Regions from separate parts of the Pseudomonas mucidolens genome, predicted to be linked through region 3. Evidence: predicted binding sites of a transcription regulator. Region 3 holds the regulator's gene; each other region holds the start of a gene.

Region 1 (7,324 bases), 2.5 Mb from region 3:
ATTGCGTGACGCGGACGCGACTCAAGTCTCCTTTAATGAAGGGCCGGGCAAGGTGCACAGCGGATTTTATGACGCGGCAAAGGCGGCCTACCTTTTTGTTACGCGTTATCTAGATAAATTTTACGGCGGGCAAAAACTGGTCGTCACCGGGCACAGCCTGGGCGGGGCGATTGCCTTGATAGTGTCTGAAATGCTCTGGCTGCGTCCTGAGCGGTATGACATTGTGCTTTACACCTACGGGCCGGAGACAAAGTGTTCGTTGAGGGGGCTGAGCCCCTGATTCACCACCGCATAGTCAATCACAACGACCCGGTACCAAGTGTTCCGTCGACGTGGATGAATACGTCCACCAAGCGGGAGTACATCGCACAGGGTGTCGTTACGGTGCTGAGCCCGGCTGTCGGGGTGTCATGGTTTGTGTTGGGCATGATAAACATCTTCGGCGAGCCCTACGCTCACCACGGCAAACTGCGACAGTTTATGCCGACCCAATGACCCGCCAGCAGCCGACGATGATGAGCGGGCGATAGCAGCCATTACGGGAGGGCACACTGTCGGAGCGCCCTACCTTTTGGATATTGATTCGATGGCCTAGCTTTATGCCCACAAACAGAGTGTCCCTCAAATTGCTAGGGGCTGGAAAGCACCCAGTCCTCCGCGCAATCGGGTGGAGAATCCGATCACGATGAGCGAAATACGCCCACACAGCTCTCAGCAACACGCTGAGAGGCTTATTCGCGCCCAAAACACCTCGCGTTCATCTCAAATTGCTCAGCATCCAACTCTTGTCGAGCGATGAGCTCTGACAACGGGCCGGAAGTCGCGATTTGGGCGCTCTATCCATCGAGGCGCCTGTTGAGCGTCCGTGTGTCTGTATTTCTCGATTACTTGAAAGAAGCGTCACAGGTACGCCCGAGGAACTGACAGCCTTTCTCTCACCCTAGAAGCTCACTCGCCAAAAGCCCTCAAGTGACACGCTCGAAGCACAGCGTGTCAGGGTTATCGAAAATTGGACGGTGTCAGCGCTTCTCTCCAGAATTACTGGTGAAACCTCTTGCCCAAGGCATCCAGGCGCACTGCTATCGGCGGCAACCGCTCGCTGCTGCGCGCGAGCGTCTCCACATCCTGCGCCGTGCTCTGCGCAATGCTCTGCACCGATTGCAACCTCCCGACAATCTCCAGGTTCGCCGCGCTCTGCTCCCGGGTCGTCGTCACAATCCGCCCATTTAACTGGTCGATCTGCGAGATGTCGTTGCCCACGGCCTTGAGCATTTCGACTGCCAGTTGACTGTCTTCCACACAGCGCTCCACACCCTGGCGGCTGTCGTGCATGGCTTCGACGGCTTCGCGGCTGCCTTGTTGCAGGCCTTCGATGATGGTTTTGATTTCCTGGGTGGAGGCAGCGGTGCGTTGGGCCAGGCTGCGCACTTCGTCGGCGACCACCGCGAAGCCGCGGCCTTGTTCGCCGGCGCGGGCGGCTTCGATGGCGGCGTTGAGGGCCAGCAGGTTGGTCTGGTTGGCGATGCTGCTGATCACTTCCAGCACCGAGCCGATCTGTTCGGCTTGTACTGCCAGGCCTTGGACGGTCTGGTTGGTGCCTTTGAGCCGTGAGGCCAACTGGGTGATTTCGTGTTGGGCGCGGCCGACGCTTTCCTGGCCGCGCAGGATTTGCTGGGTAGCTTGGCCGGCATGTTCGACGGCGTGCTCGACGTGCACGGTGATATGGCCCATGGCATCTTCCATGCGCTGCATGGAACCGGTCATCTGGGTAATTTCGGCCAGTTGGTGACGAGCGCCTTTTTCCAGGGTGCCGCTGGCGCTGGCCAGTTCCTGGCCCAGTTGTCCGAGGCCGTGAGAGTCGCGCGCGACGCCGTCAATCAGGCCGGTGATCTGTTGCAGGAAATGATCGAAACGCTGCGCAAGGGACACATGCAACTGGCTCTGATCACCCTTGGCGGTCTCGACCGTGAGTTGCGTGGTAACGGCGAGCATTTTCTCGAGCATTTCCTGGCTTTCAACCGCCTCGCTCTGGGCATGTACTGCGAGGTAGAGCAGGGCGATGGTCTCCATCACCACATATAAAGCATGCACGAATATCATGGCCCAACCGCCGTGATGCTGCATCACGAATACCGGAAAACCTTGGTGTTGCAGTGCATGAAATACCACGTGGTGCACCGCGATCGTCAGCGCCGCCACCAGGATCGGCAGCCAGTCCCGATAAAACGTCAGCACCGCCAGCAGCGCAAAAATGCCGAAGTGCGCTTCGATCACGCCCTGCGCCTGGTTGATATGCAAGGCCGCCATGATCATCAGGCCAACGCCCAGGACGCAGCGCATCGGACGGGTGCCGCCGATGGCGCGGTACAACAGAGTCAGGACCACGCAGGTGCCGCCGCCGACGAGCGCGGACTGAATCAAGGTGTCGTGCCAGAACGCCAGGCCGAGGGAGAAGAGGAACATCAGCCAGACCAGCGCCAGCATGATGCGGTCGGCCTTGCGGTAGTGCTCGAAAAAACGCGTACGAGTGGGCATTCACACTTACTCCATGTGGTCGAACTGGACTCAAGCGAAGGGGGCAGGCTGGAGCGAATCGGTTGTCCTTGGTTTTTATTGGATTCAGGGACGCAAAGCGGTTATCGGCATCACCGGAAGAGACTTTAGAGACCGCTATTGGAGTGCTGCGCGCCCTGCTCTTGATCTGCCTGAGTGCGAACACGCTCGCAGGCGCTGATCGAAGACAGCTCGCCGGGCGAGGGCAGCATTTGTCGGGATGGCGACGCCGCTCGTCCACGTGAGTTGATCCAGCAGCAGGTCGTGTCGTTGATTGATGAGTTTCTGCGCGCTCAGGAGATATCGATCTGATACCGAAACCCCTCACCTGCGGCACGGGAGATTCGGTATTCCAGCGGGCTTCGGTCATACCCGGACGCGGTGCGTTCAATGGTGACGACCGGGGAACCTTCGGCAATCGACAGCATGTGCGCGATGACGGGGTCGGCTTCGCCAACCGTGAGGGTCTCGCTCGCCGAGGCGATGCATTGGCCGCACTGCGTTTCATATAAGGGGTAGAGCAGGGCGCCGAAATGCTCGGAGTCGAGGTCCAGCAGTGCGCTGAAGCGTGTGGCCGAAAGCCAGATTTCTTCATAAAACAGCGTGCGTCCCTCGACCATCCGCAGGCGCTCCATGCGCAGCACTTGCTCACCGTCCTCCAGCCTTAATGCGCCAGCCACCGTTGGCGACGGGGTGTGCAGCGTCTTGCTGAGGATGCGGCTGGTGGGTATTTCACGCCCGCCGCTGGTAGTGACCTGCCGAAAAAAGCGCGCCAACGAGGCATCGAAGTTGGGCCGGCGGACAAACGTGCCGCGGCCCTGGCTGCGCAACAACAAGCCTTCATTCACCAGGGTATCCACCGCCTTGCGCACGGTGCCGATCGCCACGCCGTATAACTTGGTCAACTCGGCCTCCGTGGGAATGGGCGCGCCGGGGGACCATTCGCCGGCGGCAATCTTGGCAAGCATTTCTTCCCGTAGGCGCTGATAAAGCGGCAGTCGCTCGTCGTATCCAAGTGTCGTTGTAGTCATTACAGAGGCAGTCCGTTCAGGCAGGCGGGATCACTTTATCACCAACAACGTGTTTGACAGATATCCATCGCTGGTTATATGGTCATACATTCATATATATGACTAAATGTATTTACAAAAAGTGGCCGCACGTCATGGCAACGTCTTTCGGGACTGGCCGCGAATGCAGCACGTGGTCAGCCACCACAACAATCGACCCAGGTTATCTGTTCATGTCCAGTCTTGACCCGCTCAGCCCCCGCGGCGCGGATACGCACGCGCACATCTTCCGCCAGGATCTGCCGATGGTTGCCAGCCGTCGCTACAGCCCGCATTACGATGCCTTGGTGGAGCAATACCTGGATCATCTTGATCGCAACGGCCTGTCGCACGGCGTGCTGATCCAGCCGAGTTTTCTCGGGACCGACAATCATTTCATGCTGGATGCGTTACGCCGTTATCCCCAGCGCCTGCGTGCCGTGGCAGTTGTCGATGTCGATGTCAGCGAAGCGCAGTTGGACGAATTGGCCGAGGCCGGTGTGGTGGGGATCCGCCTGAACCTTATCGGTAAGACGCTGATGGACTACAACAGTCCGGCCTGGCTCGCGTTGTTCAAGCGCCTGGCGGTGCGAGTCTGGCAGGTCGAGATTCAGCGCGGTATCGATGACGTAGCGCTGATTGTGCCTGCCATCACGGCGTGTGGCGTCACCGTGGTGATCGATCACTTCGGCCTGCCGAGTGGCGGTATTGATATCGAGAAACCCAACCATAAGGCCTTTCTGCAATTGCTCGCAGACGAGCGCGTCTGGCTCAAACTGTCCGCGGCCTACCGTAGCCAGTGCGATCTTGCCCAGGCAGCCCAGGTGCTGGCACAGATCCGTGAAGCGAGCGGTAGCATCCAGCGGCTGCTTTGGGGCAGCGATTGGCCTAACACCCAATTTGAACAGCAGACGGACTATGTCCGGCAAGTCGCTTTCATCAAGGAACTGCTGCCGGATGCGGCTGAGCGCGACCAAGTGCTGATGGATAACCCGGCGAAGCTGTTCGGCTTCGATGTTTCCCGCTAAACAATCAATAACAATAGGACTTCCATCATGATGAGCCTGCTCGTCGTCGCGGCAATCGTTGTCGCCGTCGCCCTGGGTTACAAGACCAAAATCAACATTGGTCTGTTCGCCATTGCCTTTTCCTACCTGATCGGCTGTTTCGGCATGGGCCTCAGCCCCTCCGAGGTCATTGGCATGTGGCCGCTGAAGATCTTTTTTATCATCTTCTCGGTCTGCCTGTTTTACAGCTTCGCCACGGTCAACGGCACGCTCGAGAAACTGGCCGAGCATTTGATCTATCGCTGCCGTTCCATGCCCCAGTTGTTGCCATTCGCCGTGTTTTTCACCGCGACAGCCATTTCGGCGATGGGGGCGGGTTACTACACGGTGCTGGCCTTTATGGCGCCTATCACGCTGCTCCTCTGTGAGCGCACCGGCATGAGCTTGATCGTGGGTGGGATGGCGGCAAACTATGGCGCGTTGAGCGGGGCCAACTTTGTTTCCAGCCAGAGCGGCATTATTTTCCGTGGATTAATGGTCAACGCTGGCGTTAGCGAAAACGACGCCTTTCTCTACGCTGCAGGGATCTTCGTCAGTACGCTGGTGATTCCGTTGCTGGTGATTGGCGCCCTGGTTTTCCTGACCGGGCATGGCAAGGCGATGAAAGCCTCTGTCTATGTGGTGAGCGAACCCGAGCCGCTGAACCGTGAGCAGAGAATGACCCTGTGGCTGACATTGGCGATGATGGTCATCGTACTGGCGGCGCCGGTCACTCAACTTATCTTTCCGGCCAACGCGACGGTGAGTTTCATCAATTCGAAGATGGACATCGGCCTGGTCGCCAGTCTGTTTTCGGTGATCGCGCTGCTGCTTAAACTCGGTGACGAGCGCAAAGCCATAGCGTCGGTGCCGTGGAGCACGCTGATCATGATCTGTGGTGTGGGCATGCTGATTTCGGTGGCGATCAAGGCGGGCACCATTGGCTTGCTGGCGTCGTGGATGGGCAATAGCATCCCGACGATCATGGTGCCAATTGTCTTCGGTGTGGTGGCGGCGTTCATGTCACTGTTCTCCAGCACGCTGGGGGTGGTGACACCGGCGCTGTTCCCGATGGTGCTGCCGATCGCTTCGGCGTTGGGACTTGAACCGATGGTCTTGTTCATCGCCATCGTGGTGGGCGCCCAGGCCACTTCAATCTCGCCGTTCTCCTCAGGTGGCAGCCTGATTCTCGGCTCCTGCTCCACGGAGCAGAGCCGCAGTTCGCTCTTTGCGCAGTTATTGTTTCGTGCCGCACCCGTGGGGTTTGTCGCGGCGCTGATCTTTAACCTGTTCCTGACGTTCGTCTACTGATCGTCTGCAACGGCCTGCTGCGCATTGCAGCGGGCCGTTGCGCGCTAGGTTTTTTTCCACCGCCGGATAATCCACCCGTAAACCGCCAGGTTGATCAGTAATGCCAGCATACCGAGGCCCAGCTGGATGTGCGGCGTCAGCCCGGCAGGGTAAATCAGCGCAAGCACGTAGTGTTCGATAAAACCGCCGCCATAACCCTCCTGCCCGGCGAGGTGGCGCAGCAGGTTTTCCCAGCGCGTCAGTGGGCAAGGCAGATGGAAGAACTCGACTGCGATGCCCCAGGCCGCGGCGGGCAGGTGCAGCCAGACGACTGGCCGCCACCGCAGGGCGAGCAGGCCGCCGAACAGCACGAACAGGATGAAACACAGGTGAAACAGCACCAGGCTGTCGGCAGCAATGCGAAAAAGCATGTCGGGGTCGCATGGGCGGATGGGTAGCCAGTCTAAGGTAGAATGGGTTGCTTGCAGGCAAGCCTGGCCGTTATTGTGCTGAATCCTTTTAGTCCTTCGCCACGGATCTTTTGTGATGAGTGCATCGCGTACTGCTGTCGGCCCGATCAAGGCCGTGATTTTTGATATGGACGGGTTGTTGCTGGACACTGAAGGCATCTACACCGAAGTCACGCAAATCATTGCCGAACGCTACGGTCGTACCTACGACTGGAGCATCAAGCAGCACATCATTGGTCGCGGTGCCCAGGACTTGGCTGACTATGTGGTGAAGGCCCTGGACTTGCCGATCACGCCGGCCGAGTTCCTGGAGATTCGCGAGCCGCTGATGAGCGAGCGCTTTCCCAAGGCCCTTGGCATGCCGGGTGCCGAGGCGTTGGTGCGGCATTTGAAGGCGCACAATATTCCGATTGCGGTAGGCACCAGTTCTTCGCGTAATTCCTTCGCTCACAAAACCACGTTGCACCGCGAATGGTTTGACCTGTTCGGCACCATCGTCACGGCGGATGATCCGGAAGTCGGCGCTGCCAAACCGGCGCCGGACATTTTCCTCACCGCCGCGCGACGCCTGGGTGTAGCGCCAGAGGACTGCCTGGTGTTCGAGGATTCTCCCTTTGGCGTGACTGCCGCCAAAGCAGCGCATATGACCGCTATTGCCGTACCCGATGAAGCCATGGCCGACAGCAAGTATCACCACGCTGACCAGATCATCCGCAAACTCGCGGACGTCGATCTGGCCGCTTATGGCTTGCCGCCCATGCGCTGATCACGGGGTAACTGCAGGTACCGGCAAGCCGTTATCTACTGGGTCGATCAGGCACTGAACCCGCCATCGATGCTCAAGCTCGCCCCGGTGATATATCCGGCTTCCGGACTTGCCAGATAAGCCACGAAACTGGCAACTTCCTCGACCTGG
Region 2 (7,324 bases), 1.8 Mb from region 3:
GACGCCTGCCCGGTGCCGGAAGGTTAATTGATGGGGTTAGCTAACGCGAAGCTCTTGATCGAAGCCCCGGTAAACGGCGGCCGTAACTATAACGGTCCTAAGGTAGCGAAATTCCTTGTCGGGTAAGTTCCGACCTGCACGAATGGCGTAACGATGGCGGCGCTGTCTCCACCCGAGACTCAGTGAAATTGAAATCGCTGTGAAGATGCAGTGTATCCGCGGCTAGACGGAAAGACCCCGTGAACCTTTACTATAGCTTTGCACTGGACTTTGAATTTGCTTGTGTAGGATAGGTGGGAGGCTTTGAAGCGTGGACGCCAGTCTGCGTGGAGCCAACCTTGAAATACCACCCTGGCAACTTTGAGGTTCTAACTCAGGTCCGTTATCCGGATCGAGGACAGTGTATGGTGGGTAGTTTGACTGGGGCGGTCTCCTCCTAAAGAGTAACGGAGGAGTACGAAGGTGCGCTCAGACCGGTCGGAAATCGGTCGTAGAGTATAAAGGCAAAAGCGCGCTTGACTGCGAGACAGACACGTCGAGCAGGTACGAAAGTAGGTCTTAGTGATCCGGTGGTTCTGTATGGAAGGGCCATCGCTCAACGGATAAAAGGTACTCCGGGGATAACAGGCTGATACCGCCCAAGAGTTCATATCGACGGCGGTGTTTGGCACCTCGATGTCGGCTCATCACATCCTGGGGCTGAAGCCGGTCCCAAGGGTATGGCTGTTCGCCATTTAAAGTGGTACGCGAGCTGGGTTTAGAACGTCGTGAGACAGTTCGGTCCCTATCTGCCGTGGACGTTTGAGATTTGAGAGGGGCTGCTCCTAGTACGAGAGGACCGGAGTGGACGAACCTCTGGTGTTCCGGTTGTCACGCCAGTGGCATTGCCGGGTAGCTATGTTCGGAATAGATAACCGCTGAAAGCATCTAAGCGGGAAACTAGCCTCAAGATGAGATCTCACTGGAACCTTGAGTTCCCTGAAGGGCCGTCGAAGACTACGACGTTGATAGGTTGGGTGTGTAAGCGCTGTGAGGCGTTGAGCTAACCAATACTAATTGCCCGTGAGGCTTGACCATATAACACCCAAGCAATTTGCGTCGGCTCTCTAATCCAGAGCAACCAGATTGCGGTGTGTGAAGACGATACAAACCGAAAGTTTGCAGCACACACAAATCTATTACATACCCATTCGCTGGAACGTGATCTCGTTAGAGAAAACGCGCCGGCTACCGAATTTCTTGACGACCATAGAGCATTGGAACCACCTGATCCCATCCCGAACTCAGTAGTGAAACGATGCATCGCCGATGGTAGTGTGGGGTTTCCCCATGTGAGAGTAGGTCATCGTCAAGATTAAATTCCAGAACCCCTGTCTGCTCACGCAGACAGGGGTTTTGTTTATGTAGAAGTCCATGATTTTCACCGGCACGTTGCAAATGCAACGCTCTGGTCACAGAATTTCTTGACGACCATAGAGCATTGGAACCACCTGATCCCATCCCGAACTCAGTAGTGAAACGATGCATCGCCGATGGTAGTGTGGGGTTTCCCCATGTGAGAGTAGGTCATCGTCAAGATTGAATTCCGAAACCCCCGTCTGCTAACGCAGGCGGGGGTTTTGTCGTTCAGGGCCAGTGCATATTCTTGCCACACCGCTGACTCACGGCATGGAAACGGCGTGCATCCTCGCAGAAGCTCCAGCATTGGCATCGATTGATTAGCCCCTGAAATTGCTACCACTGGTCGCTTTCGTACATAAAAAGAGCATTAGGCTCATAAAACCCTAAGATTTATTCCGATTTGGCCGAAAGCCTGAATAACCATGCGCGCACCGAAATAGAGCGGTCGAAGAATCCGCCTATGACATTACATGGAATATTGCACCCGGCACGCTCATTCCCATTTGGCAAAAAGAAGTCAATGAAATGAATCTCAAGTTCAGTCATAAAATTCTGTTGGCTGCGTCAGGCGTTGTAGTTGTAGCCTTTGCGTTATTCACGCTGTACAACGATTACCTGCAACGCAGCACGATCAAACAAAACCTGGAGTCATCCATCGAGCAATCCGGTGACCTGACGGCCAGTAGCGTGCAGAACTGGCTCAGTGGCCGGATATTGGCATTGGAAAGCCTGGCGCAAAACGTTGCGCATCAAGGCGGCAATGCTGATCTTCCTGGTTTGGTGGATCAGCCAGCATTCACCTCAAACTTCCAGTTCACCTACGTGGGTCAAACCAACGGCGTTTTCACCCAGCGCCCTGATGCGCAAATGCCTGCTGACTACGATCCGCGTCAGCGTCCCTGGTACAAGCAGGCAGTTGCCGTTGACAAGCCAATGCTCACACCGCCTTATATGGCCGCTGTCGGTGGCCTGATCGTGACCATCGCTATGCCGGTCAAGAAAAATGGCGAGTTGCTCGGTGTAGTCGGTGGTGACCTGAGTCTGCAAACCCTGGTGAAGATCATTAACTCGGTGGACTTCGGCGGCATCGGGCATGCGTTCCTGGTCAGCGGTGACGGTCAGGTGATCGTTAGTCCGGACCAGGATCAAGTGATGAAAAACCTCAAGGACATCTACCCAGGCACTCCTGTGCGTATCGAGAAGGTCAACCAGGACGTAGTGCTCAATGGTCAGGATCGCATCCTGTCCTTTACCCCGATCAGCGGTTTACCGAGCGCAGACTGGTACATCGGCTTGTCGATTGATAGAGACAAAGCCTATGCGCCTTTGGGTAAATTTCGTACCTCGGCCTTGATCGCGATGTTCATCGCGGTCGCGGCGATTGCGCTATTGCTGAGTTTGTTGATTCAAGTATTGATGCGCCCCCTGACCACCATGGGCCGTGCGATGCAAGACATTGCCCAGGGTGAAGGTGACTTGACCCGTCGTTTGGTTGTGGAAAGCAAAGACGAGTTTGGCGAGCTGGGCGGTGCTTTCAACCAGTTTGTAGAACGCATTCACGCATCGATCAGTGAAGTGTCTTCCGCAACCCGGCATGTACATGATCTTTCCCAGCGCGTGATGGCATCGTCCAACGCTTCGATTATCGGCTCCGACGAGCAAAGCGCGCGTACCAACAGTGTGGCTGCCGCTATTAACGAACTGGGGGCCGCCACCCAGGAAATCGCCCGCAACGCCGCGGATGCCTCGCAGCACGCGAGTGGTGCCAGTGAGCAAGCGGATGACGGCCGCCAAGTCGTCGAGCAAACCATCCGGGCGATGTCGGAGCTGTCACAGAAAATCAGCCTGTCCTGCACTCAGATCGAAACCCTGAATGCCAGCACTGACAACATTGGCCACATTCTCGACGTGATCAAAGGCATTTCCCAACAAACCAACCTGTTGGCCTTGAATGCCGCCATTGAAGCTGCCCGTGCGGGAGAAGCCGGTCGTGGCTTCGCCGTGGTTGCTGATGAGGTGCGCAACTTGGCTCACCGTACGCAGGAGTCAGCAGAGGAAATCCATAAGATGATTACCTCGTTGCAGGTTGGTTCACGTGAGGCGGTGACCACGATGAACGCCAGCCAAGTGTCCAGCGAAGAGAGTGTCGAAGTTGCCAACCAGGCAGGTGCACGACTGGTGAGTGTGACCCAGCGTATCGTCGAGATCGATGGGATGAACCAGTCCGTAGCGGCGGCCACCGAAGAGCAAACGGCGGTGGTGGAGACGCTTAACGTCGACATCAACCAGATCAACCTGCTTAACCAGCAGGGCGTGAGCAATCTCAACGAAACCTTGAAAGACTGCGATGCTCTGTCGCAGCAAGCCAGTCGCTTGAAGCAATTGGTCGACAGTTTCAAAATCTGATCGTCAACGGGGTGCGGGCGTCGACGCCTTCACCCCGTCATGTTTGTTCAGGTAAGCAGCTGGCGCACGTTGTTCAATGCGCTTTGCGCGAAAGCCTGGATGAACTGTTCAAACCCGGCTGCGTCGCTCCTGTCGACAGGCTCTGCCATGAGGGTCCAGGTCGCCCTGGAATGGGTCTGCCCCAGCGACTCGACACTCATTGCCGCCCACAGTCGAGCCACGTTCAACGTGTTGTAGATCGTCGTCCAGGTCATGTGCATCGCGTCGCAATCGTGGCTGTTGAGCTGCTCTACCACGATGTTGCCATCGTGGAAAAATTTCTTGCGCAGCGATCCCACTCCGTCTCCCGTCATTTCAATGCGGGACAGGGCAGGAATGAACGCGTCAAATCGGTTGAAACGGCCCACGACATTCCACAGCTCGATGGCGCTGCAGGCAATCGTGATTGAGCACACCACGGGTCTGCTGTTGGGGTTCTTGATCAACGTATCGGGTTGCAGTGGTTTCATAAGGTTTTCCTGGGGGCGGGCTCACAGAAAGCCGATGGTCTTGAGGTATTGGCAGCCCTTATGCAACAACTCGGGACTTTTCTCCGGGTACTGCATCCCCATCCTTTCGACGCCATACCGCGCGTTGTCGTGGCAAATCAGCGACGTGTCGCCGATGTCCTCTTGCGGCTCATTAAGGTAGAAGCCGAGAACACCGAACAAAGCGTTTTCGCGACCGACTTCCCGCAGATGGTGTTGCCAATCGGCCACGCTCACCAGTTCGAACACATGACCTGCCTGCCGAAAGGAATCGACGTAGGTCTCCCAACTCAGCGGTTGCGGGTTGTGCAAATTGAACACGCTCCTTGCTGAGTCGTGGCGGCCGCTGTGGAAAGCAATGAAACGCCCCAGAAAGTCCACTGGCATCAAATCGAAGTTCAGATTCCAGCGTGGCACCCGACCCAATTGCAGCGAGCCTTTGAGCATTAGCATCAAGCGATTCTTATGCGGTTGGCAGACCCCGTTTTGACTATTGAAACTGATGTTCCCGGGGCGATAGATATTGACCCAGGCACCTTGTCTGGCGGCGCGGTCCAATAAGCGCTCAGCCACCCATTTGGACAGGTTGTAACCGTTCTTGAGGTAGAGCGGTGGTGTAGGAGCCGCGGGCGTTTCAAGCACATTGCCTTGGGCGTCTATGCTGCTGGAGGCCGACAATGTCGAAACGAAATTGAATACCTTCTTGCGATGGGTTTCACACAAGCGAAGACATTCCAGCACGGGTTCCACGTTGTCCCTGGCGAGGGCGGCGTAATCCATGACGTGATTGACGTGGGCCGCGTTATGTACCAGCACCCCGTATTGCCGGGCCAGGTATTGATAGTCCTGGGTGGCCAGCCCGAGGTGCGGCTGACAGATATCGGCGGCGTAGACCTGCAGCCGGCGCCAATCCAGATGCTCCATGCGGTACTCACGCAAAGCCTGTGCAAATCGGGTCGCGGCCGACAGTCCAGCACTTTCACGGACCAGGCAGGCAACCTCCGTCGCACCGGCCGCCAGGAGCGCTTCGACAATATGCACGCCGACGAAACTGTTGGCGCCGGTCACGATGACTTTTTGCCGATCACCCGCCCGCGCCGTCGGTAGCATGCGTATACCCAGCGCCCGCCGCGTGTCCCGTGCCGCATGATGAGTGGGTGTGTGGACCGCTGCGTCATTCCCCATCAGCGCCGAGAGGTTGCGCACCGTTGGCGCTTCAATAAACCGGCTGAGCGGTAGGCTGCGACCATACAACTCGCGGATACGCAGCAGCAGGGTTGAAAGCAGAATGGAGTGACCGCCAAGGTGGAAAAAACTATCGTCCGTCGATATCTCGCTGACCGGTAACGCCAGCAGTTCACTCCACAGGTGGAGCAACTGAGTTTCCATGAGCGTTTGCGGCGCGCGCAGGATGGCATCCGGGGCGGGCTGAGCCACCCGCTTCAGCAGTGCCTGTCGATCGACTTTGCCGTTGCTGGAATACGGCATTTCCGCCAGCTCGGTGCAGACGGTCGGTTGCATATAGTCCGGCAGTGTCTGCCGGGCATAGTGCCTGAGCGCGCTAAGGGGCGAGTCCGAGTCGCGGGCGTCGGGCTGCGCCACAAAGGCCAGGATTCTCAGGTCTCGATCAATTACCACGGCCACCTGGCGGAAAAGATGGCTGTCGCGCAGGCGCTGTTCAATCTCCTGAGGCTCGACCCGAAAGCCGCGTATCTTCACCTGATGGTCCACACGTCCGACAAACTCGATCCCATGTGCCGTCCACTTTGCCCTGTCGCCGGTACGATAGGTGCGCAGGACTTGCCCATCAGGCAGCGACAGCTGCACAAAATGCTCGGCGGTGTGCCGTGGCTGGTTCACATAACCCAGGCTCACTCCGGGTCCGGCGATGTACAGCTCGCCCACAACGTGCTCATCGACGGGCTGCTGGTGTTCGTCGAGAATCAGCACCTGGCTGTTGGCAATAGGCACACCGAGATGACGATTGCTGTCGTCGACCTTTAGTCGGCAAGTGGTGGCCAGAACCGTGGCCTCCGTCGGTCCATACAGATTGTGTAAAGCACATTGCCCAGCCAGATGCTCGATCACATGGGGCTCGCAGATGTCGCCGCCGGTCAGCAGGTGCTCAAGGTTCCACGGCCCTTCCAGCGGCAGGATGCTCAGGAGTGCCGGCGGTACGAATGCGTGGCTGATGCGCTGTTGGCGGATGAGTTTAACTAACTGCCGAGGGTCGTGGCGCTGCTCCTCGGTGGGCACTATCAGCGTGGCTCCCGCGCTTAAAGAGGGGAAGAGGTCAATCAGCGAAGAGTCAAAACTCAAAGACGAAAACTGCAGGACACGACTGGATTCGTTGAGCCGTACATGTCGGGCATACCATGCACAGAAATGCGCCAGATTGTGCTGGCTGAGCCAAACCCCTTTGGGTTGTCCCGTGGTCCCCGAGGTATAGAGCACCATGCTGGCGCTATCGATGGAGGGTAGAGTTCTTACCAGCGGTTGGCGGTTATCTGTATCTTGGCTATCGATAAGGCTGACATTCAAGGCCGTGAAATGCTCTCGCAAGGGATGCTGACCGTCATCCAGCAATACTACGGCTCCTGCGGTGTCCAGCATGCTTTTCTGGCGTACCGGCGGGTGGCCCGGCTCCAGCGGCAGGTAGATCGCGCCGCACCCCATGATTGCCAGAATACTGGCATACAACTCGACAGACTTGCCCAGGCAGATCCCGACCACTGGTGTTTGTACGCCCTCGATCAACGGCCGCAGAACGTCTTGAATGGCCAGGCTTTGTCGGTGCAAGTGAGAGTAACTGAAGGTACTGCCTGCAATGTTCAGCGCCGGTCGCTCGGCAAAGGTCCGCAAACTATGCTCCAGGCGTGTGATCAATGGCGTCCTGGCGTTTTCCAGAAGTACCGGGTCGGCGGTCCGGTTAAAACGATGCAGGTACGCCAGTCCTTCCAGGCCCTGTAAACCTTGTTCTGGAAATACAG
Region 3 (7,324 bases):
CAGCATTACCATCAGGGTCGGCATGATCGCCAGGGTCAACGGCACCTTGATGACGATCTTCGAGCCCAGGCCCTTGGTCGAATAGATGTTGATCGAACCGTTAAGCTGGCTGATCTTGGTCTTCACCACGTCCATGCCGACGCCACGTCCAGACACGTCGGAAATCTCGGTCTTGGTCGAGAAGCCCGGCGCAAAGATCAGGTTGTAGCATTCGGTGTCGGTCAGGCGATCGGCGGCATCCTTGTCCATCACGCCGCGCGTGACCGCGATACCGCGCAGGATATTCGGGTCCATGCCTTTGCCGTCGTCGGTGATGGACAGCAGGATATGGTCGCCTTCCTGTTCGGCCGCCAGGATCACCTTGCCGCCCCGGGACTTGCCCGCGGCCTCACGTTCTTCCGGGGTTTCCACGCCGTGGTCGACGGCGTTGCGCACCAAGTGGACCAGCGGGTCCGCCAGGGCTTCGACCAGGTTTTTGTCGAGGTCGGTCTCTTCGCCGACCAACTCCAGGTTGATCTCTTTCTTCAACTGCCGAGCCAGGTCGCGAACCAGGCGCGGGAAGCGGCCGAAGACTTTCTTGATCGGCTGCATCCGCGTTTTCATCACCGCGGTTTGCAGGTCGGCGGTGACCACGTCAAGGTTCGACACCGCCTTGGACATGGCTTCGTCGCCGCTGTTGAGGCCCAAGCGCACCAGGCGGTTACGCACCAGCACCAGCTCGCCAACCATGTTCATGATGTCGTCCAACCGGGCGGTATCAACGCGCACGGTGGTTTCGGCTTCACTGGCGGGGGCTTTGTCGCCGGCTGGCGCGGGTGCTCGGGAGGGAGCCGGGGCCGGGGCCGATTTTGCGGGCGCGGGCGCCGCAGCCTTGGCGACAGCGGGTGCTGGCGCGGCAACTACGGCGGCCTTGGCGGCAACCGGTGCCGAAGCAGCCGCGGCCGGTGGCACTTCGGAAAACTTGCCCTTGCCGTGCAACTCGTCCAGCAGGGATTCGAATTCGTGATCGCTGATCAGGCCGTCAGCGGCCGGTGCGGCAGTCGGTGTCGCAGGTGCAGCGGCCGCGGCGACCGCCGGCAAGGCGTCAACCGCGAATGAGCCTTTGCCATGCAACTGATCGAGCAGCGCTTCGAATTCATCGTCGGTGATGTCGGTGCTGACGGGGGCCGCGGGTTCGACCGGTGCAGGTGAGGCCGCCACCGCGTCAGGGGCAAACTGGCCTTTACCGTGCAACTGATCGAGCAACGACTCGAACTCGGCGTCGGTGATGTCTTCCGTGCTGGGGGCCGCTGCTGGTGCGCAAGCCTGGGAAGCTTCGGCCTCGGCCTTGACTGTATTGAGGGAGTCCAGCAGTTGCTCGAACTCACTGTCAGTGACATCTACTTCGGGTTCGGCAACCGGCTCCGACGCCGCCTCGACCAGCGGCGCCGCCGTCAGGTCGGCTGGTTCTGCCAGGCGCGCTAGAGCGGCCAGCAGTTCCGGGGTCGCAGCAGTGATCGGTGCGCGTTCACGCACTTCATTGAACATGCCGTTGACCGCATCCAGGGCCTCCAGGATCACGTCCATCAATTCCGAGTCGACGTGTCGCTCACCCTTGCGCAGGATGTCGAACACGTTCTCGGCGATGTGACAGCATTCCACCAGCTCATGCAGCTGGAGGAAGCCGGCGCCCCCTTTTACAGTGTGAAAACCGCGAAAAATTGCATTGAGCAGGTTCGCATCTTCTGGCCGGCTTTCCAGCTCGACCAGTTGTTCGGACAGTTGCTCTAAAATTTCGCCGGCCTCTACAAGGAAATCCTGAAGGATCTCTTCATCGGCGCCGAAGCTCATGGGTGCGTGCTCCTTAGAAGCCTAAACTGGATAACAGGTCATCTACGTCATCCTGACCTGACACAACGTCTTCACGTTTATCGGCATGAATCTGCGGACCTTCACCCTTGGCGAGATGTTTTTGTGGATCTTTTTCCGAGAGGATCGCTTCACGGTCATGTTCGATGCCGGCAAAACGATCAACCTGACCCGCCATCAACACCAATTTGAGCAAGTTGCTCTCCACTTCGGTGACCAGTTGGGTCACGCGCTTGATCACCTGACCGGTGAGGTCCTGGTAATCCTGGGCCAGTAAAATATCGTTGAGGTTGCTGGAGACCGTGCGGTTCTCCTGCTCGCTGCGCGACAGAAAGCCGTCGACCCGACGGGCGAGTTCACGAAACTCCTCGGCCCCCACTTCCCGACGCATGAAGCGACCCCAGTCAGCGCTCAGCGCCTGGGCCTCGCTGGCCATGCCGTTGACCAGGGGCGTGGCGCTTTCCACCAGGTCCATGGTGCGGTTGGCCGCCGCCTCGGTCAGCCTGACCACATAGGACAGGCGTTCGGTGGCATCGGTGATCTGCGAAATTTCTTCGGCCTGGGGCATGCGCGGGTCAATCTGGAAATTGACGATTGCACTGTGCAGCTCACGGGTGAGCTTGCCCACTTCCTGATACAGGCCGCGGTCTCGGGTCTGATTGAGCTCATGGATCAACTGCACCGCGTCGCCGAACTTGCCTTTTTCCAGACATTCGACCAACTCGCGGGCGTGTTTTTTCAGGGTCGATTCAAAATCGTCCTGCGATAGTTCGTTATGCTCCATAGCTCCCCCGTGGCGGTATCAACCGTGGATACGTTCGAAGATCTTTTCGATCTTCTCTTTCAAGGCCAATGCTGTGAATGGCTTGACCACGTAACCATTGACCCCGGCCTGGGCGGCTTCGATGATCTGTTCGCGCTTGGCTTCGGCGGTCACCATCAACACCGGGAGGCTGCGCAGTTTTTCATCAGCGCGCACGTGGCGCAGCAACTCGATACCGGTCATGCCTGGCATGTTCCAGTCGGTTACCAGAAAGTCGATACTGCCGCTGTTGAGAATCGGAATCGCCGTAAGACCGTCGTCCGCCTCGACCGTGTTAGTGAACCCAAGGTCACGCAACAGGTTTTTTATGATCCGCCGCATCGTTGAGAAGTCATCAACGATGAGGATTTTCATGTTCTTGTCCAATTCGACCTCCAAGCAGTCTTAAACGCGTCCAGCACCTGGCCGCGCCATTTCATTCAACAGGCATTACACAAAAAGGATTGCAGGGGTCGCACCACGGGCCGCTCCCGCCCAGGCCAAGCGCCCGGGCGGTGTCGTTCACAGTGTCCCCACACTGCCTGTCAGCGCGTGCGCCACTCTCCCAAACGCCCCCGCAAGCGGGCGGCGCATTGGCTGTGCAATTGGCTGACCCGCGATTCGCTGACACCCAGGACCTCACCGATTTCCTTGAGGTTCAGCTCTTCGTCGTAGTACAGCGCCAACACCAGCCGCTCACGCTCCGGCAGATTGGCGATTGCGTCCGCCAGCGCGCTCTGGAAACGCTCATCTTCCAGATCGCGCGACGGTTCGAGATGACCACTCGCGCCGTCCTCGTGCAGCCCTTCATGCTCGCCATCCTGTAACAGGTCGTCGAAACTGAACAAGCGGCTGCCCAAGGTATCGTTCAAAATCCCGTAGTAATCGTCGAGACTCAATTGGAGTTCGGCCGCAACTTCATGATCTTTAGCGTCACGACCGGTTTTTGCTTCAATTGAGCGAATTGCGTCACTCACCATCCGAGTATTGCGGTGTACCGAACGCGGCGCCCAATCCCCCTTACGCACTTCATCGAGCATTGCTCCACGGATGCGAATCCCCGCATACGTCTCGAAACTCGCGCCTTTGCTCGCGTCGTACTTGGTCGACACCTCGAGCAGGCCGATCATGCCCGCCTGGATCAGGTCTTCGACCTGGACGCTGGCGGGCAGGCGTGCCAGCAGGTGATAGGCAATGCGCTTGACCAGAGGCGCATAGCGCTCGATCAACTCCCCCTGACTGTCACGTGCCGAATTTTTGTAAAGGTTGTAGCCGCTTGATGTCATAGCACCGGTCCTGCGCTCGTCTGATGCACCAAGCGCTCGACGAAAAACTCCAGATGCCCCCGAGGATTGGCGGGCAGTGGCCAGGTATCGACTTTCTGGGCGATAGCCTTGAACGCCAACGCGCACTTGGAACGAGGGAACGCTTCATAGACTGCACGCTGCTTTTGCACAGCCTTGCGCACACACTCGTCATAGGGCACTGCGCCGACGTATTGTAAAGCGACATCGAGGAAACGATCGGTGACCTTGGTCAACTTGGCGAACAGGTTGCGCCCTTCTTGCGGGCTCTGGGCCATGTTCGCCAAGACCCGGAAACGGTTCATGCCGTAGTCGCGGTTGAGTAGCTTGATCAGCGCATAAGCGTCGGTGATCGAGGTCGGCTCGTCGCACACCACCAGTAACACTTCCTGGGCTGCACGCACGAAGCTGACCACTGACTCGCCGATCCCGGCGGCGGTGTCGATCACCAGCACGTCGAGGTTGTCGCCGATATCACTGAAGGCCTGGATCAGCCCGGCATGCTGCGCCGGACTCAGATGAACCATGCTCTGGGTGCCCGAGGCGGCCGGTACGATGCGAATCCCGCCCGGCCCCTGCAACAGCACATCGCGCAGCTCACAGCGGCCTTCAATCACATCAGCCAGGGTATGTTTGGGCGTCAGTCCCAGCAGAACGTCGACGTTCGCCAGTCCCAGGTCGGCATCCAGCAGCATGACGCGGCGGCCAAGCTCTGCCAGGGCCAGGGACAAATTCACTGACACGTTAGTCTTGCCGACGCCACCTTTGCCGCCGGTCACCGCGATCACCTGTACGGGATGCATGCTGCCCATGTGCTTTCTTTACCTTGTCTTGCTTAGACGCAGGCTACATAAGGTGGTCGCGCTAACCGCTTGCTGACCATCGATGTAGGTACATTTCACTATGTTCATATAGCCCTCAGCCGACCCGCTTGGCCGGACTGTGGTAGAGGTCAGCGAACATGTCGGCCATCGCTTCCTCACTCGGTTCTTCCTGCATTTGTACGCTGACGGCCCGGCTGACCAACTGATGGCGGCGCGGCAGATGCAAATCATCTGGAATCCGCGGCCCGTCGGTCAGGTAGGCGACCGGCAATGCATGACTGATGGCCAGGCTCAACACTTCGCCAAGGCTAGCTGTTTCATCGAGTTTAGTCAGAATGCAGCCCGCCAGCCCACAACGTTTGTAGCTGTGGTACGCAGCAGTCAGAACCTGTTTTTGGCTGGTGGTTGCAAGGACCAGGTAATTTCTTGACTTGATCCCGCGCCCGGCCAGACTTTCCAGCTGCATGCGCAAGGCCGGATCGCTGGCTTGCAGGCCGGCCGTATCGATCAACACGACGCGCTTGCGCAGCAGCGGATCAAGGGCGTTGGCCAGCGATTGGCCCGGATCGACATGGGTCACGGGCACATTGAGGATACGTCCCAGGGTCTTGAGCTGCTCCTGAGCGCCAATCCGATAGCTGTCCATGCTCACCAGCGCGATGTTGTTCGCACCGTACTTGAGCACATAACGCGCTGCCAGTTTGGCCAGAGTGGTGGTCTTGCCCATGCCGGCAGGCCCCACCATGGCAATCACGCCACCCTCTTCCAGGGGTTCGATTTCCGGAGTGACGATCATCCGCGCCAGATGCGCCAGGAGCATGCGCCAGGCCTGGCGAGGTTCTTCAATGCCGGTGGTGAGTTCCAGCAGGTCGCGGGACAACGGGCCGGACAGGCCAATGCGTTGCAGGCGACGCCAGAGGTTGGCCTGTTGCGGCTTGCTGCCCTGCAACTGATTCCAGGCCAGGGAGCCCAATTGGACTTCCAGCAGCTCGCGCAGACCATTGAGTTCAAAGCGCATCGAGTCGAAAACCCGCTGGTCGACTGCGGCGGCCGGTGCTGGCGCCGCAGGACGTGGCGGCTCGACAAAAGTCGGTTCCACCAACGGCTCGGCCGCGGTCAGTGGCAGACCGGCGAACAATTGGCGATTGGTGGTCGCATCGCTGTCACCGCGCATGCTCAACTCGGCCTGGGCCGAGACAATGCGCGAGGCCGTCTTGCGCAGCTCGTCTTCCAGTTCCATGTTCGGCACACGTGGCGTCAGCGCCGAGGGTGTGTAATCCAGGGCAGCCGTCAGCTCGACACCGCCGGCAATACGCCGGTTACCGATAATCGCAGCATCGGCGCCCAGCTCATCACGAACCAGTTTCATGGCCTGACGCATATCGGCGGCGAAAAAACGCTTCACTTGCATAACCCACTACCTCAGCCGTTGGGCCCTACTGTCGCGACGATAGTCACTTGCTTATTGTCAGGAATTTCCTGGTAAGCCAAAACGTGCAAATTCGGTACTGCCAGACGTCCAAACCGCGACAACATCGCCCGAACCGGGCCGGCCACCAGCAAAATCACCGGTTGGCCCTGCATTTCCTGGCGCTGCGCGGCGTCAATTAACGAACGCTGGAGTTTTTCAGCCATGCTTGGCTCCAGCAGAACGCCCTCTTCCTGGCCTTGTCCTGCCTTCTGGATACTATTGAGCAATATTTGTTCCAACCTGGGTTCCAAGGTAATCACAGGCAGCTCGGAGTCAAGCCCTACAATGCTTTGGACGATGGCACGCGACAACCCGACGCGTACCGCAGCCACCAGAGCGGCGGTATCTTGACTCTTGGCGGCGTTGTTGGCGATAGCCTCGGCAATGCTGCGAATGTCCCTTACCGGCACCTGCTCGGCCAGCAACGCTTGCAGCACTTTGAGCAACTGCGACAACGACAACACGCCCGGCACCAGCTCTTCGGCGAGTTTTGGCGAAGCCTTGGCCAGCAATTGCATGAGTTGCTGGACTTCTTCGTGACCAATCAGCTCGTGGGAGTGTTTGTAGAGAATCTGGTTGAGGTGAGTCGCGACCACCGTACTGGCGTCCACCACGGTGTAACCCAACGACTGCGCCTGACTGCGTTGGCTGACTTCGATCCACACCGCATCCAGGCCAAAAGCCGGATCTTTGGCGGTAATGCCACTGAGGCTGCCAAACACCTGGCCGGGGTTGATCGCCAGCTCGCGGTCCGGATAGATCTCCGCTTCCGCCAGGGTCACGCCCATCAAGGTCAGGCGGTACGCGCTGGGGGCCAGGTCAAGGTTGTCGCGAATGTGTACGGTGGGCATCAGAAAGCCCAGGTCCTGGGACAGCTTCTTGCGCACACCCTTGATCCGCGCCAGCAATTGGCCGCCCTGATTACGGTCTACCAGGGGAATCAGGCGATAGCCCACTTCCAGGCCGATCATGTCGATCGGAGTGACATCATCCCAGCCAAGCTCCTTGGTTTCCTGGGCGCGGGCCGGCGACGGCAGCAATTCCTGCTGGCGCTCCACTTCTTGCAAGGCCTGGA
Region 4 (7,324 bases), 130 kb from region 3:
GCGTTTGAGGATGCCAGTTTGCTCTCGGCGGCAAAGTTGAGCGTCCTCTGCGCTTCGACCGCTGCGGCCGCGCTGGGCCTGAGTTGGGGCTGGATACAACGAGCATCCCGGCAAAAACAGGCTGGAAAAGGCTCTTAGCTGCCCGGCAGCATTGACGACCTCGACCCGAGGTGATCGATAAGCGCCCCGCCTGGAACTTTCAAGCGGGGTTTTTTTGTGCCTGCACCTTTCTGCCGGTGCCGGTGGCCTGATTGGCGAGATATATTGTCGTCGGCGTGTACCTTGTCTCCTGCCCGTGAGCGTCTGATAAAGCGCAAAGGCAAGGGAACTGTTGCGCGACGTGTTCATCGAAGGCTTCAAGCTTCGAAGATCCCGGCGTTGACCTGCTTGTCGGATTAAACAGACCTTGGTATCGCTGTGTTTTGGTGCCCGGGTTTCATGACGCTTTTCGTTATCAGGCTATCGTGTAGAGAGTCTGACACCCCACTGCAAGGAGCCGCTCGGAACGCCGATGCGCCAAATCTGGAAATCTTTTCGAGCCCTTTACTTCGCCTCATTAATGATGCTGATTGGCTCTGGTCTGCTCAGCACTTACCTGGCCTTGCGCCTGGCGGCCGATAATGTCGACAGTCTGTGGGTCGGTGCGTTGATGGCGGCCAACTATTTTGGCCTGGTCCTGGGCGGCAAGATCGGTCACCGGCTGATTGCCCGGGTCGGCCATATTCGTGCCTATGCCACGTGTGCCGGGATTGTCGGCGCGGCTGTGCTGGGCCATGGGTTGGTCGACTGGTTATCGGCCTGGATCGTGCTGCGGGTTATTGTCGGCCTGGGCATGATGTGCCAGTACATGGTCATCGAGAGCTGGCTCAATGAGCAGGCGGATGCCAACCAGCGAGGCTTGGTGTTCAGTGGCTATATGATCGCCTCTTATCTGGGCTTGGTATTGGGCCAGTTGATCCTGGTCATGCACCCTGAGCTGGGGCTTGAGCTGTTGATGCTGGTCGCGCTGTGTTTTGCCCTGTGTCTGGTGCCGGTCGCCATGACTCGGCGTATTCACCCGGCGCCCTTGCATCCGGCGCCGATGGAACCGCGCTTCTTTATCAAGCGGGTACCGCAGTCCCTCAGCACGGTGCTGGGCGCGGGGCTGATTGTCGGCTCGTTCTACGGCCTGGCACCGCTGTATGCATCCCAGCAGGGGCTGACCACTGAACAGGTCGGTCTGTTCATGGGCAGCTGTATTTTCGCAGGATTGGTGGTGCAGTGGCCATTGGGTTGGCTTTCGGATCGATATGACCGTGCGCTATTGATTCGCTGCTTCGCCTTGAGCCTGGCGGTCGCGGCTTTGCCGTTGGCGATCATGAGCCAGGTGCCCTTGGAAGTGCTGTTTATCGTAGGCTTTTTGTGTTCGCTGGTGCAGTTCTGCCTTTATCCGTTGGCGGTTGCATTCTCCAACGACCACGTTGAAGGCGATCGCCGCGTATCGCTGACTGCCATGTTGCTGGTGACTTACGGTATCGGCGCGAGTATCGGGCCGCTGTTGGCCGGTGTGGTCATGAAACTGTTCGGCAGCCAGATGCTCTATGCGTTTTTCAGTCTGTGCGCATTGGTTCTGGTCTGGCGCATTCGACCCAAAGCGGTGACCAACCTGCATCAGGTGGACGATGCGCCGCTGCATCACGTGGCCATGCCCGACAGCATGTCCAGCTCGCCGCTGGTGGCCGCGCTTGATCCGCGGGTCGACGAGCAGGTGGTGCAGGATCAAATGCAGACGACTCCGACGGAGACTGAGCTCGAACCTGAGCCTGAGACTGACGCTGAGACCGTTGCGCAGCGATCGTCCGCCGAGGATGGGCCACCGGAGCCACTGGATCCGGACGAGCATCCGCATGACTTGAGCAGGGCGCGCCCCTGAAACCGAAAACGGGCAGTTCCGAAAGGAGCTGCCCGTTTTTTCTGCTGCGGTTCAGTGCTTAAAAATCGTCGTCTTTATCAAACCGCCGGGCTTCACGTTGCAGTTGGTAAACAAAGCGTTCCACCTGCCGCTGCACCAGGCCGCTCATGTTGTGGAAGCGTACGCCAGCAAAGGTGGCGTCGATCTTTTCTTCGAAGTGCAAGTAACGCAATTCCACGGCGGTGGTCATGTTGCCGAAGGGCAGGGCGGCGATAAATCGGTCATAGACCTGACCCAATTGCAGGCGCTGGGAGATATCGCCCTCAAAGCGCAGCTTGCAACCAGTAGCGGAAATATCCAGCAGTTTGCCGTTGACGGGGGCTTTGAGTTTCTCGCCGCCCAGATCGACATTGATCAATTGTGCCAGTTTCAACGCTGCGCGGAAGGCGTTGCGCCGCTGATGGTAAACCACCTCATTGGGCATGCTGCCTTGATACGTGCGATGGCCGTCTTCTTCGCTGATGGTCAGGTTGCCGTTGCTTTCCCAGGCCACCCGGACACCTTCGTGAAAGCCTTCCACGCGAAACGCTTCGCCATTCTCAAGATAACGCTCACCGTCCCGCGGGATCATTTCGTCGAGGATCAGCGTCTTGCCGTCGCGATCAATGTCCACCAGGTAGCTCTGGAAACGCTGGTTGCGCTCCTGGAAAGTGATGATCAGAGGATCATTGCTCTCTTGTAGCAGTCGCAAGGTACCGGCAATTTCCAGAGGTGTAGTGAGGACCTTGGGCGGCTGCGGAGCATCTTCCGCGTTGAGGGTATTGAACACGGTTCTTCCATCTCCAGGCAAAATACGACTACATGCAAGAGTGGGCATTTTGCCAGCATGTTGCGCGCCTTGATAGGGCGCGTGGTAAAACCGGGTCAGGCTTGACTGAGAGTGCTGGGCTTGACCAGTCGCGAGGTGGAACCCTGGGCGTTATACAAGGCCGGAGGTTCGCCGCCATGGAGGATGCGCAGCTGGTTTGCGGTGGTGGCTTGTTGAATCTGGATGGACTGGCCGTTAAGCGCGTTGGCTTCCTGGCAACTGAGCAGCAACTGGTTGAGTGCTTCGCTCTGGGCGCGCAACTGCTCACCGACCGACGAATGGCTCGCCAGCTGTTGCAGGCCGTCGTGGTCGGTCGTCAGCCCGAGGCTGAGAAGAATCTGGCTGCGTTTCTTGCCGTGTTGTTCAAGCAGGACGATCAGTGATTGCTTGCGTGCCAGGATATCTTCCAGCAGCCGCATATCCCGGCCATGCAGGGCCAGGGACTCTTCTTGAAGCAGCTCGAGCAAGCGTTGTGCGGGAGCCAGGTCTTCAATGATCAGTTGCAACAAATTTTCGTCGTGCATGGCTGGCCTTGGGTTTTAAGCGTCCAAAAGCCTGGCGCAGGCCTTTGCCTAGCGCTCGGCTTCGAAGTTAAGCAGTTTGCTGGCTACACGGTTGCTGTCGACTTTGTAGCTGCCATCGGCAATCGCCTGTTTCAATTCGGCCACGCGGGCTTCATTGACAACGGGTTGATGGCGCAGCGAGTCAGTGACCTTCTGCAACTGTTGAGCCTCATTGCTCAGGTGGACAGATTCCCCACTTTTGCTGGCGTCGGCTTGTTCGGCCGGAGCGGGCGAAGGTTGGGACTTGGCCTCGACGCTGTCCTTGGCACCGCTGGTGCGCGTATTGCCGGACAACGCCGGAGCGTTATTCAAACGATTGAAATCAATGACCATGTTAAAAAACCTCTGGGTATTTGGACGCTTGCCATGTTTTCGGCCATACCCGGACAAACTTTAGGCTCGATTGACAATAAACCTACGTGCAATGAAATTCAGTTCACAGTGTAGGAAAAGCCAGCGTCCCACGCCAGTGATCTATAGCGCGACCTCCACTTGGCCGGGAGCGGTCACCCGGGCCTTGATCACGCGTTTGGAATTGAGGTTCTTGACCCTGATCTGTTCGCTCATCCCGCCATTCGCCAGGGCTTCGCCAGGCATCTTGACGCTCAGGCCGCCGCTGCTGGCGGAAATGACCACCTGATCCCCTTTGCGTATCACTTCGGCCTGTTCCATGTGCACCAAGGTGATGACTTGGTCGGTGACCATTGGTCGCGTCAGTTTCTGGCCGATGGCCTGGTCCAGCGAGGTGAGATAACCCTGACTGATCTGGCTGATGTCTCGTTCACGCAGGGCGACGTCTTCAAAACCAATGATTCCCGTGCGTTTAAGTGGGCGAGTGACGGTGACTACTTCACGAAACAGCCGGACCTGAGCGGGCACGAACACGGTCCAGGGCGAGGCGCCGTCGCAGCGCAACCGTACCGTGACCCGACCGATGGGCTGGGCGGGGCTTTCCAGGGTGGCTGTCAATTCCTTGTCGCACATTGGCATGCGCAGACGAGGATCCAACTGTTTGACTTCGATCTCGTAGCGCCCCGGTGTCTGGGTGGTCGCGAGATAATCTTCTACAGTGAACTCAAGAAAGCCCTGGGTGACGCCGATAAGTACATCAGGCAAGGTGGCGTTGTCGGCTCGAACCTGTTGCCCCGCGCACAAGGCGAGCAACGCCATCCAGGCGCAGAGCAATCTGCGGTGACGGGATAAGCCAAGGTGTCGGGAAACTGTCGTTTTGATGTCCATGGCCAATAAAAAGCAAAGCTCGTGCCGTTTAGTGTTGGGTACGCGTCGTATCCGTAGATTTTGTAGCGTAGGAGTCTGTGCATGGCAGGTGTAATGGATTCGGTAAACCAGCGCACACAGCTGGTAGGGCAGAATCGCCTGGAGTTATTGCTGTTTCGGCTTGATGGCAATCAGCTCTATGGCATCAATGTCTTCAAAGTGCGGGAGGTGTTGCAATGTCCCAAGCTGACAATAATGCCCAAGTCCAACCCTGTAGTGTGTGGCGTGGCCAATATTCGCGGCTCGACGATTCCGATTCTTGATCTTTCCATGGCAACTGGTTCGGCTGGTTTGCAGGATCGTGGCAGTCCGTTCGTGATCATCACCGAGTACAACACCAAGACCCAGGGGTTCCTGGTGCGTTCGGTGGAGCGCATCGTCAACATGAACTGGGAAGAGATTCATCCGCCACCCAAGGGTACCGGACGTGATCATTACCTCACGGCAGTGACGCGGGTTGACAACCAGTTGGTGGAAATCATCGACGTGGAAAAAGTCCTGGCTGAAGTTGCACCTACCTCGGAAGCCATCTCGGTGGGTGTGGTAGATGCCGAGACGGCGCACAAGGCGATTTCGCTGCGGGTGCTGACGGTCGACGATTCCTCGGTGGCACGCAAGCAGGTGTCCCGTTGCCTGCAGGCGGTTGGCGTGGAAGTGGTGGCACTCAATGATGGTCGCCAGGCGCTGGATTATCTGCGCAAGCTGGTGGATGAGGGCAAGAAGCCGGAAGACGAATTCTTGATGATGATTTCCGACATCGAGATGCCAGAAATGGACGGCTACACGCTCACTGCCGAGATACGCAACGACCCGCGCATGCAAAAATTGCATATCATCCTGCATACTTCCTTGTCAGGTGTATTCAATCAAGCGATGGTCAAGAAGGTCGGTGCCGATGACTTCCTGGCCAAGTTTCGTCCTGATGACCTGGCATCCCGGGTGGTTGACCGGATCAAGGCAGCAGATCACGGCTAAGGGCTTTTTCCTTGGCGTTCACACGATTTGAGAGGCGGTATCATTGTCTACGGGTAATTTGGATTTCGAACAGTTCCGGGTCTTCCTGGAGAAAGCCTGTGGCATATTGCTCGGTGAAAACAAGCAGTATCTGGTATCCAGCCGCCTCAATAAATTGATGGAGCAGCAGGGGATCAAGACACTGAGCGAGCTGGTCCAGCGGATCCAGGGTCAGCCGCGCAGCGGGCTCAAGGAATTGGTGGTCGATGCCATGACCACCAACGAAACCCTGTGGTTTCGCGACACCTATCCCTTTGAAGTGCTCAAGAACAAAGTACTGCCTGCGGCAATCAAGGCCAGCCCGGGCCAGCGTCTGCGGATCTGGTCCGCGGCGTGTTCTTCGGGCCAGGAACCCTATTCGCTGTCGATGTCCATCGATGAGTTCGAGCGGACCAACATGGGGCAGTTGAAGGCCGGGGTGCAGATTGTCGCCACGGATTTGTCCGGCTCCATGCTCACCAACTGCAAGACCGGCGAGTACGACAGCCTGGCCTTGGGACGTGGCTTGTCTCCGGAACGCTTGCAGCGTTATTTCGACCCCAAGGGCGCCGGGCGTTGGGCGATCAAGGCACCGATCAAGAGTCGGGTCGAGTTTCGCTCGTTCAACCTGCTGGACAGTTATGCCAGCCTGGGCAAGTTCGATATCGTGTTTTGCCGCAACGTGTTGATCTATTTCTCGGCTGAAGTGAAGAAAGGCATTTTGTTGCGCATTCACGGCACCCTTAAGCGCGGTGGCTACCTGTTCCTGGGGGCGTCCGAAGCCTTGAATGGCTTGCCGGACCATTATCAGATGGTGCAGTGCAGTCCAGGGATCATTTACCAGGCCAAGTAACACCCCGAAAATCACCTCCGATAAGCAGTGGAACCCGTGGGAGCGGGCTTGCTCGCAAAATGGGTGTGGCAGGCAACATCAATGTTGACTGTTACGCCACTTTCGCGAGCAAGCCCGCTCCCACAGTCGTTTTGCCTGACTGACCGGCATTCAGCGCCACACCCATTTTTTTGCGGCAAATTATTGGATGGTGGCAACGGCTATTGCCGCTTTACTGGCGTCAAAGCGGAAGACGGTTGCCGCTTTTCTGGCATTGCCGCTACCTGGATTTACTCAACGCATTGATTTATATGGGCTTAAGCTACTTGGCATGGCACTTGCTAAATCCGTATTACGAAAAGCAGGTCAGCCTAAAGGTTTCCGCCATGAGCATCAGCTTCGATAAAGCGCTCGGTATCCACGAACAAGCCCTGGGGTTCCGCGCCCAGCGCGCTGAAGTCCTGGCTAATAACATCGCCAACGCCGACACCCCGAACTACAAGGCCCGGGATTTGGACTTTGCTGCTGTGCTCGCCGCGCAGAGTGACAAGACCAAGAATGGCGCCTTTGCGTTGAACATGACCAACAACCGTCATATCGAAGCACAAGGCCTGGGCAATGGTGATGAGTCGCTGATGTATCGCACGCCGATGCAGCCGTCGATAGACCAGAACACCGTCGATGCCCAGTTGGAACAGTCGAACTACGCCGAAAACTCGGTGAACTTCCAAGCCAGCTTTACCCTGCTCAACAGCAAATTCAAAGGGCTGATGTCGGCCCTGCGCGGAGAGTAATTCATGTCTCTATCCAGTGTTTTCAATATTGCCGGTAGTGGCATGAGTGCGCAGACCACGCGTCTGAACACCGTTGCCAGTAACATCGCCAACGCCGAAACCGTA

Evidence for each region. The regulator FliA, encoded in region 3, starts transcription of late flagellar genes. The targets are predictions, from matches to a motif close to CTAAAGTTTNNNNNNNNNNNGCCGNTAA.
Region 1: the regulator FliA is predicted to act here: its motif matches at 2,637-2,664, upstream of BLU75_RS15020 (methyl-accepting chemotaxis protein).
Region 2: the regulator FliA is predicted to act here: its motif matches at 1,785-1,812, upstream of BLU75_RS22135 (methyl-accepting chemotaxis protein).
Region 4: the regulator FliA is predicted to act here: its motif matches at 3,692-3,719, upstream of flgM (flagellar biosynthesis anti-sigma factor FlgM).

The regions. Positions count from the first base shown of each region.
Region 1 covers NZ_LT629802.1:3,260,791-3,268,114, reverse strand. Annotated here, with positions in the region: partial or broken gene BLU75_RS15025 (lipase family protein) at 1-486, shown strand, start outside; gene BLU75_RS15020 (methyl-accepting chemotaxis protein) at 1,039-2,535, opposite strand; gene BLU75_RS27300 (hypothetical protein) at 2,710-2,865, shown strand; gene BLU75_RS15015 (GntR family transcriptional regulator) at 2,847-3,584, opposite strand; gene BLU75_RS15010 (amidohydrolase family protein) at 3,797-4,630, shown strand; gene BLU75_RS15005 (SLC13 family permease) at 4,658-5,959, shown strand; gene BLU75_RS15000 (DUF2784 domain-containing protein) at 6,004-6,369, opposite strand; gene BLU75_RS14995 (HAD-IA family hydrolase) at 6,485-7,174, shown strand; gene BLU75_RS14990 (3-oxoacyl-ACP reductase family protein) at 7,222-7,324, opposite strand, start outside.
Region 2 covers NZ_LT629802.1:4,827,367-4,834,690, reverse strand. Annotated here, with positions in the region: rRNA gene BLU75_RS22150 (23S ribosomal RNA) at 1-1,077, shown strand, start outside; rRNA gene rrf (5S ribosomal RNA) at 1,239-1,354, shown strand; rRNA gene rrf (5S ribosomal RNA) at 1,463-1,578, shown strand; gene BLU75_RS22135 (methyl-accepting chemotaxis protein) at 1,927-3,807, shown strand; gene BLU75_RS22130 (SRPBCC family protein) at 3,855-4,316, opposite strand; gene BLU75_RS22125 (amino acid adenylation domain-containing protein) at 4,338-7,324, opposite strand, start outside.
Region 3 covers NZ_LT629802.1:783,427-790,750, reverse strand. Annotated here, with positions in the region: gene BLU75_RS03925 (chemotaxis protein CheA) at 1-1,830, opposite strand, end outside; gene BLU75_RS03920 (protein phosphatase CheZ) at 1,844-2,632, opposite strand; gene BLU75_RS03915 (chemotaxis response regulator CheY) at 2,651-3,025, opposite strand; gene fliA (RNA polymerase sigma factor FliA) at 3,196-3,936, opposite strand; gene fleN (flagellar synthesis regulator FleN) at 3,933-4,766, opposite strand; gene flhF (flagellar biosynthesis protein FlhF) at 4,873-6,189, opposite strand; gene flhA (flagellar biosynthesis protein FlhA) at 6,201-7,324, opposite strand, start outside.
Region 4 covers NZ_LT629802.1:653,696-661,019, forward strand. Annotated here, with positions in the region: gene nhaA (Na+/H+ antiporter NhaA) at 1-138, shown strand, start outside; gene BLU75_RS03255 (MFS transporter) at 512-1,912, shown strand; gene BLU75_RS03260 (flagellar brake protein) at 1,971-2,720, opposite strand; gene flgN (flagellar protein FlgN) at 2,816-3,283, opposite strand; gene flgM (flagellar biosynthesis anti-sigma factor FlgM) at 3,332-3,655, opposite strand; gene flgA (flagellar basal body P-ring formation chaperone FlgA) at 3,797-4,561, opposite strand; gene BLU75_RS03280 (chemotaxis protein CheV) at 4,643-5,575, shown strand; gene cheR (protein-glutamate O-methyltransferase CheR) at 5,619-6,446, shown strand; gene flgB (flagellar basal body rod protein FlgB) at 6,812-7,219, shown strand; gene flgC (flagellar basal body rod protein FlgC) at 7,223-7,324, shown strand, end outside.